DNA from 2 places in the Streptomyces sp. NPDC050619 genome. Region 1 is predicted to be linked to the other one. Evidence: riboswitches for the same ligand, from Rfam matches in the RefSeq annotation. Region 1 holds a riboswitch; the other holds the start of a gene.

Region 1 (5,965 bases):
GTGGCCGAGGATGTGGGAGGAGTACAGGTGCCACTCCCCGCCGAGCACCCTCGTGAAGAACTCCGTCAACTCCGCCGTGTCGCCCGGACTGCCCATGTGTCGACTCCTTCTGGGGGCTATCGGTCCTGTATTCCACGGGACTTGAGGTAGGCGACCGCGTCGTCCACGGTCGTGATCTTCTTGGCCTGGTCGTCGCTGATCTCGAACTCCGCGCCGGCGTCGGCCTCCCCGGCGAACTCCTCCTCGAAGCGGATGATGATCTCCACCAGGTCCAGGGAGTCCATGCCGAGCTCCTTGAAGCCCGTGTCCGCCGTCACCTGGCCTTCGTCCACGCCGAGATGGGAGACGAGGATCTGCGTCACACGGTCGAGAACGGTAGTCACACTGTGTCTCCCTCTGCTCTGGCTGATCAGGACGGGTCCGCGTAGACCGAAGACTTCCCCGGCCCGGCATCGCCGCCCTTGGCCAGGAGGGTGGCGGGCGCCTCGACGGGGATACCGAGTCCGTCGGAGACCCTGAACCACACGCGTACATCGGCGACTTGCTTCATGAAGCCCCGGCTGGTCTCGAACATGTCGGCCCGCGCGGGCATGCCCCATGCCTCCATCACGGCACCGAAGACGGCGACCGCCCGCTCCGGAACCAGCCGGAAGTCCTCGGGCCGTTCGCCGGCCACGAGGTCGAGCAGTTCGTGGAAGCCGTCGCCGAGGGCGCTGCCCTGGAGGTCCATCGCGACGTTGCGGCCCACGTCGCTGCGCACGCTCTTGAGCGAGACCGCCATCATCCTCAGGTAGATCTCGGCCTTGCGCAGGATCGGCATCACGCGGTTGCGGTGACCGCTCTCCACGGCGCCGTACAGATCGTCGGAGAGGCTCCACACCGTCATCGCGTACCAGTGGGCGGCGATACGGCACGACACCCATGCCTCGGGGCTGGGCGCGACCGGAGTCGTGCAGACCTCGGACAGGGGCGGGTGTTCGGCGGTGCGGTGGACGGTGGGTACAGTCCGGCCGTCCGGCTCGATCACCACGGCGCCGGTGGCGAGGAGTTCGGCGGCGACGGGCCGGCCGAGCGTCCGGACCGCGCCGAGGTCCATCACGAAGCGTGCGACGGCCGGGCTGGTGGCGTACAGCGAGCGGTCCGGCCGGAGCAGAAAGCCCTCGCCGCCCGCCACTTGGGCCTTCCAGCCCGGCACCAGGTCGAGCCGCAGATGTCCGTCCGGCGGGAGGTCGGCAGTGGTGGCGTTCACCTGCTCGCCGAACTCGGGGCCGAGCAGGGTCTGAAGGACCGCGGGCACTTCGGCGCTCCGGTCGGGTCCGGTGCCCCAGGCCCGGCGCATCAGGTCGTTGAACAGGAACTCGATGTCGGCCGAGTCCCACGGGTCCTCGGGGGTCTGCACCCGCCGCCCCTTCTCCAGTACGGTCCGGTCGCTCACGAACGTGATCCCGCGCGCCGCCGCCACCCCTTCCACGGCGGCGAGCAGCGCCTCGGCCAGGTACTGGGAACCGGCCGCGAGGTTGTCCGACCGCAGGTGCACTCCCGCGCGCCGCGCCATCCGCAGGCAGAGGGCGCGCGAGTAGTTGTGGATGGCGGCCGAGAGGAGATCCGCCGAACTGTCCTTGAGGAACTCGGCAGTTGTACGCTCGGTGATCGGGACGCTGTTCACCACGCGGTCGTACAGCCACAGATGATCGGCCCACCATTCACGGTCGTCCACCGGTTGCGGCGTCCGGCCCTCGTACGGCTCGTCGACCGAGCGCGCCCAGGTGTTCACCCAGCCCTTGGTCTCCTCCCACGCGACAGGGTCGAGGAAGTCGACGTCGACCCGGCGGCCGTCGTGGAAGGCGTGCAGCGGAAGGCGGCCGTTCGTACTGCCCGAGACGAGCAGGTCGAGGTCGGAACGCGCGTGGCCGAAGCCCGACACCGAGGAGCCGATGAGCATCACGCAGTCATCGTCCGCGAACTGGCCCCGTTTCCTCATCCGGGCGGACACCGTCCGCGCGATCTCGAGTTCGTGTGCCTGATCCAGCACGATCCCTCCCGGGTTGTCTCATAGGTGCACGATGACGCTGTCCCAACTGCGCAGGGTGACGCACCGGCGCGAGGGCTTCGCGTCGGTCAGCCGGATGCCGGGGAAAGTCTCCAGCAGGCAGGACAGCGCGAACCGCCCCTCCATGCGGGCCAGATGGGCCCCCAGGCAGTAGTGGATCCCGCCTCCGAACGCGACATCGCGTCGCACCCGTCCGGCACGGGCCGGATCGCGGTTGGCGGAGGCGAGCACGAGCAGGGTCCTCTGCCCCGCTCGGATACGGCGGCCACCCACCACCGTCGACACCGCCGCCGTCCGGGCCACGATCTGCACGGGCGAGGCGCGCGCGATCAGATCGTCCACCAGGGCACTGTCGACGTACCGCCGGTCGGGGGCCCCGGGCGGCAGCGCGCTCAGCTCCCGGGCGGCGCTCGCGAGGAAGTCGGAGACGGTCTTCGTCCCGGCGAGCACCAGGAACATCAGCAACTGCCGGGCCTCCGCGTCGGTCAGCTCGCCCGCCTCGACACCGCGGAGCAGTGACCAGTGCAGCGACCCCTCCCGGGCCGGCCCGGAGCGCCGCTCGTCGAGGCAGGCACCCAGCGCCTGATAGGCCGTCAGCGCCTGCTGGGCGGTCCGTGCTGTGGCGATGGGCTCAAGTCCGCGCACGATCTGGTCCACCCAGCCGGTGACCTCGTCCACGGTGTGAAGATCGAGTCCGGAGATCAGGTCGAACACGCGCAGCGGGATGACGTCGGCGAACCGCGTCACCAGATCGACCTGGTCGCCCGAACGGCCCAGGGACCGGATGACCCGGCGCACGCAGTCCTCCAGCCGCGGGGTCAGCCGCCGTATCGCCTCGGGCCCGAACGCGTCCCGGACGGCGCCGCGCAGCCGCGTGTGGTCGGGCGGGTCGAGCATGAACAGTGACGGCCGGTCGGGGTCGAGCGTCACATAGGGATCGACGAGGTCCTGAGTGGTCGAATCCGGGCTGCTGCGGAAGACACCGTGCTCGCGCAACAGGCGGGCGACATCCTCGTACCGGGTGACCACCCAGCAGTCCAGCAGCCGACTGTAGTGGACCGGACTGCGGTGCCGTAACGCGGCGTAGACCTCTTCGGGAGCGCGCTGGAAGGCGTCGCGGAGCGGGTTGAAGGCCAGCCCGGACTCCGCCCGCTCCTCGGCCAGACACTGACGCAGCCAGGCGAGTCCTCTGCTCTCGGTGTCGTATCCGCTCCGCATCTACCGCGCTGCCCGTGCCCGCTCGAGGTGCCGCAGAGCGTCCTGCTCGATGAGCCGGACGGCTCGCCCGATGTTCTCCTCCCGCGGTACGTCCGCCAGGGCGATGCTCTGCCACTGCCACTCCCGCGCGGCTTCCCCGAATGCCTGACGGCAGTGATCCTGCATCGCGAGGAACGACGCCTCACCGTGCTCCCCGGCCAGGCCGTAACTCTCGAACGGGGTGGTGACATCGCCCGTGGTCGCCCGCCAGCGCAGGGCCAGCCGCGGATCGGTGTCGACCCAGTAGCCGTACGTCGGCCGGAACAGGGCGTGGAAGAGCGATCTGGCGGCCTCCAGCACGCGCTGCGCTTCGGCATGCACGGAGGAACCGGGACCGGACAACCGCTGGGCCAACAGCACGTTCTTCAGGGCGTGTTTGTACCCGAAGCTGTCGTTCACGACGACGACCCCGTCGCGCAGCCGCGACTCCACATAGCTGTGCACCCAGAAGCCGCCGACGATCTCCAGGACCGCCGAGGACAGCAGGGGCCGCGCGCCGTTGCCCGAGACATCCACCGCGCGCAGCCCGTCCTCGATCTCGGAGAACTTCGCACTGTCGTCGTCACCGGTCAGCAGCGTGGCGAGGTCGCTCAGGGGATCTGCCGGAACGGCTTCCGCGTATTGAGCCCGCAGGGCGGCGAACGCCACATGGAACAGCACGCCGGCGGTGGCCGGTTCCGCTCCCGCCATGGCCCGCTTGAAATTGACGATCTCCACCTTGTGGCCGGCCGCACGCAGGGAATCGGCCAATTCGACGGCGATCGTACTCTTCCCCGCCCCGTCGATGCCCATCAGGGCGATATGCAGGCCCTCGGGTTCAAGAGGGCTCTGCGGCCTTCCCGGGCCGACGTCACGATGGCGAAGCTCCACGGTACCTCCAGACGGGTTCTTCCTCAGGCGGTCGGCCGGATCACCGGGCGGCACCGATGGCCAGGTCGTTCTTGCGGGGGTCGTCGTGCGTGTCGCCGATCTTGCGGCGGTACTGGACCAACTGGGCGACGGTGATCAGCGGCAGCTCGAACTCGTCGGCGAAGCGGCGCAGATCGGGCAGGCGCTTCATGGTCCCGTCGTCGTTGACCAGCTCGCACAGCACGCCCGCGGGGCGGCAGCCGGCCAGTCGCACGAGATCGAGCGTCGCCTCGGTGTGTCCGGTACGGCGCAGCACACCGCCGGGGACGCCGCGCAGCGGGACCACATGGCCCGGCCGGCACAGGTCGCCGGCCGAGGTGGCCGGATCGGCGAGCAGCCGGATGGTATGGGCGCGGTCGGCGGCCGAGATACCGGTGGTGACGCCGTCGCGGGCGTCGACGGTCACGGTGTAGGCGGTGCCGCGCCGGTCCTGGTTGGTGGAGCACATCGGTGGCAGTTCAAGGCGGTCGCAGTCCTGCGGGGTCAATGGCGCGCAGACATATCCCGATGTGTGGCGCACCATGAAAGCCAGCAGTTCCGGGGTGGCGTACTGGGCGGCGAAGATCAGGTCGCCCTCGTTCTCCCGGTCATTGTCATCGGCCACCACCACCGGCCTTCCGGCCCGCACAGTGTCGATGGCTTCCTCGACGGTCTCGAGTGGGAACATCCCCATCTCCTCTTCCGGCATGGCCATGCACCAAGCACGAGCGAGGTCGGGAGCGGAAGAGCGCGACAGCCCAGGGCGCACCGGTCGGATATTCGCCGGTGAACGCCAGAATGCCACTACACGCAAACTCCCTTCCGGACTTTAACCGTCGGCCCCGAAATTTCATCGGGTCAACCGGCCGCTGGCTTCGACCGGGTCGCGGGCTTTCACCGCCGGTTCGGAATTGCACCGAACCCCGCTTGCGTTGTGTGGATTAAATTTGGCAGCTCTATGTTGCCACAGCCCTATCTGACGCGCCAGGCCCTTCCATACACCTCTGCTCATAAACACAGGTTCTCGGCCGATAATGCGTTTGATCACGTGACCACCCTGCGGCGGAGGGCGGGGCGCGGGGTGGCGGGCCGGTCGTCCAGACGTCCGGCCACTCCCCGTGCGGTCGGGTGGTCGAAGACGTCCCGTACGGACACCTCGCAGCCCAACTCGGCACGCACCCGCGCCACCAGCCGCACGGCGAGCAAAGAGTGGCCGCCCAGATCGAAGAACCCGTCCTCCGGCCCCACGCCCTCCACGCCCTCCACGCCGAGCACCTCACCGAACAACCGGCACAGCGCCTCCTCCCGCTCATCCGCAGGTGCCCCACCAGACGCGCCCGCCCCGTAGTCCGGTACCGGCAACCGGGCGCGGTCCACCTTCCCGTTCACCGTCAACGGCAGCCCGTCCGCCAGCACCACTACCGCCGACGGCACCATGTACTCCGGCAACACCCCCGCCACCACACGCCTTACCTCAGGACCCACGACCCGGTGCCCGGCCTCCGGCACCACGTAGGCCACCAACCGCCGGTCCCCCGGCCGGTCCTCACGCACGACCGCCACCACCCGGCTCACCCCCTCAACCCCGCCCACCACCGCCTCGACCTCGCCCAACTCCACCCGAAAACCGCGCACCTTCACCTGAAAATCGGAACGCCCCCGGAACTCCAGACCGCCGTCCACCCCCCACCGCACGACATCCCCCGTCCGGTACATCCGCCCTCCACCACCGAACGGGTCCGCCACGAACCGGGCCGCCGTCAGCCCGCC
Region 2 (5,965 bases), on a different contig from region 1:
CGACCATCTGCGGGAGCCGGAGCCGGTCCAGTTCCGGGCCCTCCATGGGCGCGCAGATCAGGCCGCGGCACTCGCTCATCATGAAGGCGACGATCTCGGGGGTCGCCTTCTCGGCGGCTACGACGAGGTCGCCCTCGTTCTCGCGGTCCTCGTCGTCGACGACCACGATCGGGCGGCCGGCCGCGATGTCCGCGATGGCCTGCTCGATCGGGTCGAGCGCGAAGTCCTCGATGCCGTCGGTGCTGTACAGGATCGGTGGGACAAGAGGAGTGGCGCGATGGGGGTCCCCCCAGGCTTTCGGCTCTGGGGGAGCCTCGTTCAGGGCGGTGGTGGGTGACGGGCGGGCAGTCATGCCGGCGCTCCTTCCAGGACGGGCTGCGAGGCCTTGCGGGAGCGCAGCCACCAGTCGCGCATGCCCCACAGGACGATTGCGCCGTAGATGACGTAGACGAAGCCGGAGAAGGCATAGCCGTTGGCGAAGTTCAGGGGGACGCCGACCAGGTCGACGAGCAGCCAGGCGAACCAGAACTCGACCATGCCGCGCGCCTGGGCGTACATGGCGACGACGGTGCCGACGAAGATGTAGGCGTCCGGCCAGGGGTCCCAGGACAGGGTCGGGTACGCCTTGAAGAGCAGCGCCACCGCGACCGTGCCGAGGGCGGCGGCGGCGACCATCGCCGCGCGCTCGCGCCAGGTGGCGAAGCGCGGGGTGATCTGGCCGTCCTGGGACTCGCCCTTGCGGCGGTTCCACTGCCACCAGCCGTACAGGGCGACGACCATGACGACGGCCTGCTTGCCGGCGCTCCCGGTGAGGTGGCCGAAGAAGGCGCCGAAGAGGACGAGGCCGGAGAGGAACTGCACCGGCCAGGTCCACAGGGAGCGGCGCCAGCCGAGGGCGAGGGTGATCAGACCGAGGATGTTGCCGATCATGTCCGACCAGAGGATGTGCTGGTCGAACAGGACGAATGCCTCGGAGTTGAGGGAGTTCACCGCGCGGCCCCCGGGGTGCCCAGCAGTCGCTCGACGTACTTGGCGATGATGTCGACCTCGAGGTTGACCGGGTCGCCGGGCTGCTTGAGGCCGAGCGTGGTCAGGGCGAGGGTGGTGGGGATGAGGCTGACGGTGAAGTAGTCGGGGCCGGCGTCGACGACGGTGAGGCTGATGCCGTCGACGGTGATGGAGCCCTTCTCGACGACATAGCGCGCGAGGTCCGCCGGGAGCGAGACCTTGACGATCTCCCAGTGCTCGGACAGCTTGCGCTCCAGCACCTGCCCGGTGCCGTCGACGTGCCCCTGCACGATGTGCCCGCCGAGGCGGGCGCCGACGGCGGTGGGACGTTCGAGGTTGACGCGGGAGCCGACGGCGAGGACGCCCAGGCTGGAGCGGTTCAGGGTTTCGGCCATCACATCGGCGGTGAACTCGTCGCCCTCGTGATCGACGACGGTCAGACAGACGCCGTTGACGGCGATGGAGTCGCCGTGCTTCGCACCCTCGGTGACGGCGGGGCCACGCAGCCGGAAGCGGGAGGCGTCGCCGAGATTCTCGACGGCGGTGACCTCACCCAGCTCTTCGACGATTCCGGTGAACACTTCCCGGGTCCTCCTGCCTCTTCGGGCACGGACTCCGGGGCTGTCGATGACGACAGAATGTACGAACGGGAACACCGGGGGCGACGCCGGACGGAGCCCGCCCAAGGGACGAACCGATACGGCGGCGCGCACGAATGCCCGCCCGCCGCGCACTGCCTCCCATCCGGACTTTAACCGTCGGTCCAGGAATTTCACCTAGTCAACCGGCCGCTGGAAGCGACCGGGTCGCGGACTGTAACCGCCGGTTCGGACTTTCACCGACCCCGGAGTGCGCTGCTTCTGGTACACGGCAAGTGTGCCACGCCGGATCGACGCCCATGCGGGCGAACGGTGTGGGGTGACTCACAGGAAGTGCCGCTGGACTTCTCAAGTCGGCCCGCCTGCTGGAGTCTTGATCCGCATGGTCTAGTCCTTTTGGCCACTCCAGACCGGTCCGGCGGCGGTGACGACGGCCCTTGCCCGCCGCCGGGCCCCTCATCCGGAAAGGAACCCCGACGCAAGCCCCGCAACCAGTGCGGCTACCCGGGCTTCCGGGGTGCGAAGAGTTCCTCCTGTGCCCGGTCGCGGGCCGTCAGCAGTGCCCCTCGCAGCACCGCGCCGCCGCCCAGCGTGCTGGGGCGCACCTCCGTGGGCAGGGGGGACATCCGGGCGAGCCGGTGATGGACGCGGGTGGCGAGGGTGTCGCCGCCGGCGCGGCCGATCTCGCCGGCCAGGACCACGCAGCCGGGATCCAGCACGGAGACGACCGCGGCGGCGCCCAGGGCGACGCGGTCGGCGAGGGCGTCGAGGAAACGGTCGGCGGACGGGTCCCGGCCGGCCCGGCCGACCGCCTCGCGGACCAGCGCCGTCGCGTACGGCTCGGGCGCGGCGGGCGCCGCCGTCATACCGTGCGCCACGGCCAGGCCGGCCACCGCCCCGGCTCCGGCGAGGGAGTGGAAACCGCCGTCGCAGTCGGTGGCGGAGGGCAGCCGTGTGGTGCCCGGCACCGGCAGGAAGCCGATCTCGCCCGCGCCGCCGGAGACGCCCCGGCGCAGCGTGCCGTCGAGGACGACTGCGGCGCCGATGCCGAGGCCCAGCCACAGCAGCACGAACGTGTCCCGGTCCCGGGCCGCACCGTCACGCTGTTCCGCCAGCGCCGCGAGGTTGGTCTCGTTCTCGACGCTGACCCGGGCCTGAGGGAACCTTTCCTGGAGGGCGGCCACCAGTCGCCGGTGCCACTCGGGCAGGCCCGACGAGTCGCGGAGTTCACCGCTCGCCGGGTCGATCAGGCCGGGCGCGCCGATGCCGAGGGTGTGCAGCCGGTCGGCCCCCGCCTCCTTCGCCACGCGCTCGACCAGCGTGACCGCCTGCTCCACCGCGGGCCCCGTCCCCGCGTCGTCGCCGATCGGCACGGACGCCTCGGCGAGCACCTGCCCGAGCAGGTCGGACACGAGGACCGAGACGCCCTGGGTCCGGACGTCCAGCGCGGCCAGTTGGGCCCGGTCGGCCACGATGCCGTACAGCTTCGCGTTCGGCCCGCGTCGCTGCTCGCCCGACTCCCCGACGACCGCGATGAGGCCGGCGGCGGTGAGGCGTTCGACGAGGTCGGCGACGGTCGGCCGGGACAGGCCGGTCAGCTGTTTCAGCTGACCTGCCGTCAACGGGCCCTCCTGCTGGAGCAGGCGCAGGGCGAGCCCGTCGTTGATGGCCCGGGCGGTGCTCGGGGATGCGGGCATGCCGGGATCCTCCCAGATCGGCTGAGCCGTACGGATGGCACGGCCGTAAATCCCCTATCTATCAGGAAGGGACCCTGATAGTTTACGCGGCGGCTTCAGCGAGGCGGCATGACCGGGAGGGACCGGAGAATGAGTGGCGTGCTCTACGAACAGCGCGAGGTGAGGCAGGCCAGGTACGCCGTGGCCGCCGTGTTCGCCGTGCACGGCGCCGTGACCGGCTCGTTCGCGACCCGCGTGCCGTGGATCCAGGACCACGCCTCGGTGAGCGCCGGGCAGCTGGGGCTCGCCCTCGCCTTCCCCGCGCTCGGCGCGTCCGTGGCGATGCCGCTCGCGGGCCGCATCAGCCACCGCTTCGGCGCCCGCAACGCCCTGCGCGGCCTGATCGCCCTGTGGACGCTGTCGCTGATCCTGCCCTCGCTCGCCCCGAACCTCCTCACCCTCTGCCTGGCGCTGTTCGTCTACGGCGCCACGGCGGGCATGGCGGACGTGGCGATGAACGCGCTGGGCGTCGAGATCGAGAACCGCCTGGGCCGGTCGATCATGTCCGGGCTGCACGGCATGTGGAGCGCGGGCGCCCTGATCGGCTCGGCGGCCGGCACGCTCGCCGCGCACCTGGGCGCGGACGCCCGGCTGCACCACGCGCTGGCGGCCGGCGTTCTCACCGTTCTCGGCGTGGCCATGTGCGCGTGGGTGCTCGATCTGCAACCCGCGCAGGACGAGGAACCGCCGCCCCGTTTCGCGCTGCCGCCCAAGTCGGCGCTGCTCATCGGCGCGGTCGGGTTCTGCGCGGTGTTCGCGGAGGGCGCGAGCCTGGACTGGTCGGCGGTCTATCTGCGCGATCGGCTGGAGTCCTCGGCCGGCCTCGCGGCCGCCTGCACGACGGGCTTCACGCTCACCATGGCGATCGCCCGGTTCGCCGGCGACAAGGTCGTGGACCGGTTCGGCTCCGTGCGCACGGTCCGTGCCGGGGGCTTCCTCGCCGTCCTGGGCGGCCTGCTCATCGTCGTGGCGGACCATCCGGCGGTGGCGATGGGCGGGTTCGCGCTCATGGGGCTGGGCATCGCCGTCGTCGTACCGCTGTGCTTCGCCGCGGCGGGCCGCAGCGGGCCGAACCCCAGCCTGGCCATCGCGGGTGTCGCGACCATCACGTACACCTCGGGTCTGATCGCGCCGAGCGCCATCGGCGGTCTGGCCGAGGTGACCAGCCTGACGGTGTCGTTCGGTCTGGTGACGGTGCTGGCGTGCGGGATCGTGGCCTTCGCGGGCGTACTGCGCGCGGGCGACCGCGACCGGCCGAAGGTCGGTCGGCGGGCCGCGGCGGTTGCCGACCCACGGCCCTGAACTCAGCGCGCCAACTCGTAGGCGTACGACGGCGTGAACGTCCCCGGCGCGCCCTTGCAGCCGTCCGACTCCCCCGGCAGCTTCACCCACAGGTAGCCGTCGATCCGCGGCTCCCCGGTGTTCAGCGTGGGCGCCCGGCCGAGCTTCCGTCCGGCCGGGTCGCACCACTCGCCGTCGGCCGGGGCGCCGTTGCCGTTGCGGCTGGTGTCGATGACGGCGCCCAGGTTCGCCGGGCCGCCCAGGGCGTCGAGGACCCGGCGGTCGTAGGCGATCTCGTCGGCCGTGCGGTGGAAGTTGGAGACGTTGCTGAAGATGCCGTCGGAGGAGGCGGCCGAGGCGGCGCCGGCCTGCCGCAGCCAACCCGCCTGTTTCGCGGCCGCGTTCCAGCCGGAGTGGCCGGCGTCGTAGTAGACGCGTGCCTCGGGGTTGGCGGCCTTGAGGACGCGGCCCGCGCGGGCCAGCGAGGCGAAGCGGCGGGATCGTTCGCCCGTCGAAAGACACTCGGCCTGGGCGACCGAGTCGGGCTCCAGGACGACGACGACCTTCCCGGAGCCCAGCCCGGCGGCGAAGTCGTCGATCCAGGCGTCGTAGGCGGCGAGGCCGGGCGCCCCGCCCTGTGAGGCGCCGCCGCAGTCGCGGCCGGGTATCGCGTACGGCACGAGCACCGGCACCCGGCCCTGTGCCGCGCCTGCCGAGGTGACCGCGCGGACCCGGGCGGTGATGGTCGACGGCGTGAAGTCGGCGAACCAGACGGCCGCCGGCCGGTCGGCTATGCGGGAGGCGATGACCGCGTGACGCGGGTCGCCGCCGTGGGCGCGCACCCAGTCGAGCACCTGGGAGTCGGGATGGCGGTAGAGCCGGGCGGACGCGGGTGCGGGCCGCTGCTTCTCCCGCTGCTCCGTCTTCGTCGGGGACGGCGAGGAACTGGCCTTCTTCTTCGGGGAGTTCGAGGTGTTCGGGGACTTCGGGGACTTCGGGGACTTCTGGGACTTCTGGGAAGGCGAGGCGGACTCACTCGCGCCGGGAGAGGCGAACGGCGTGGATGCGGCGGGCACAGGCGCCAGATACGGCGAGCTGGTCACCTCGGGCCTGGCCGCCTCGTCGGAGCCACGCCCTTCGTCGAGCGCGGACAGCATCCCGGTCACGGTGCCGACCGCGACCACGACCGAGGCGGCGGCGACCATGGCGCCACGCCGGGCAGCCCGCCTGCGCTCGGCCCGGCGCGCGGCCAGGCGCTGGGCACGTGTGCCTGACACGGTGCCGCTCCCCCTCCCCCGCGACGGGCGCGTTCCCCCGTTCTGGGGAAGCGTCGGGCCCGCC

Evidence for each region. Region 1 has a riboswitch for FMN ahead of ribB (3,4-dihydroxy-2-butanone-4-phosphate synthase). Riboswitches for the same ligand answer to the same signal wherever they lie in the genome.
Region 2: another riboswitch for FMN. It lies ahead of AB0I77_RS37725 (riboflavin synthase); the one in region 1 lies ahead of ribB (3,4-dihydroxy-2-butanone-4-phosphate synthase).

What each region holds. Positions count from the first base shown of each region.
Region 1 covers NZ_JBFAIR010000001.1:164,102-170,066, reverse strand. Annotated here, with positions in the region: gene AB0I77_RS00770 (class I SAM-dependent methyltransferase) at 1-96, opposite strand, end outside; gene AB0I77_RS00765 (acyl carrier protein) at 117-383, opposite strand; gene AB0I77_RS00760 (hypothetical protein) at 410-2,032, opposite strand; gene AB0I77_RS00755 (hypothetical protein) at 2,051-3,268, opposite strand; gene AB0I77_RS00750 (hypothetical protein) at 3,269-4,177, opposite strand; gene ribB (3,4-dihydroxy-2-butanone-4-phosphate synthase) at 4,218-4,883, opposite strand; FMN riboswitch at 5,002-5,130, opposite strand; gene AB0I77_RS00740 (amino acid adenylation domain-containing protein) at 5,240-5,965, opposite strand, start outside.
Region 2 covers NZ_JBFAIR010000030.1:46,022-51,986, reverse strand. Annotated here, with positions in the region: gene AB0I77_RS37735 (bifunctional 3,4-dihydroxy-2-butanone-4-phosphate synthase/GTP cyclohydrolase II) at 1-352, opposite strand, end outside; gene AB0I77_RS37730 (nicotinamide mononucleotide transporter family protein) at 349-990, opposite strand; gene AB0I77_RS37725 (riboflavin synthase) at 987-1,589, opposite strand; FMN riboswitch at 1,735-1,865, opposite strand; gene AB0I77_RS37720 (ROK family transcriptional regulator) at 2,108-3,304, opposite strand; gene AB0I77_RS37715 (MFS transporter) at 3,434-4,645, shown strand; gene AB0I77_RS37710 (glycoside hydrolase family 6 protein) at 4,648-5,829, opposite strand.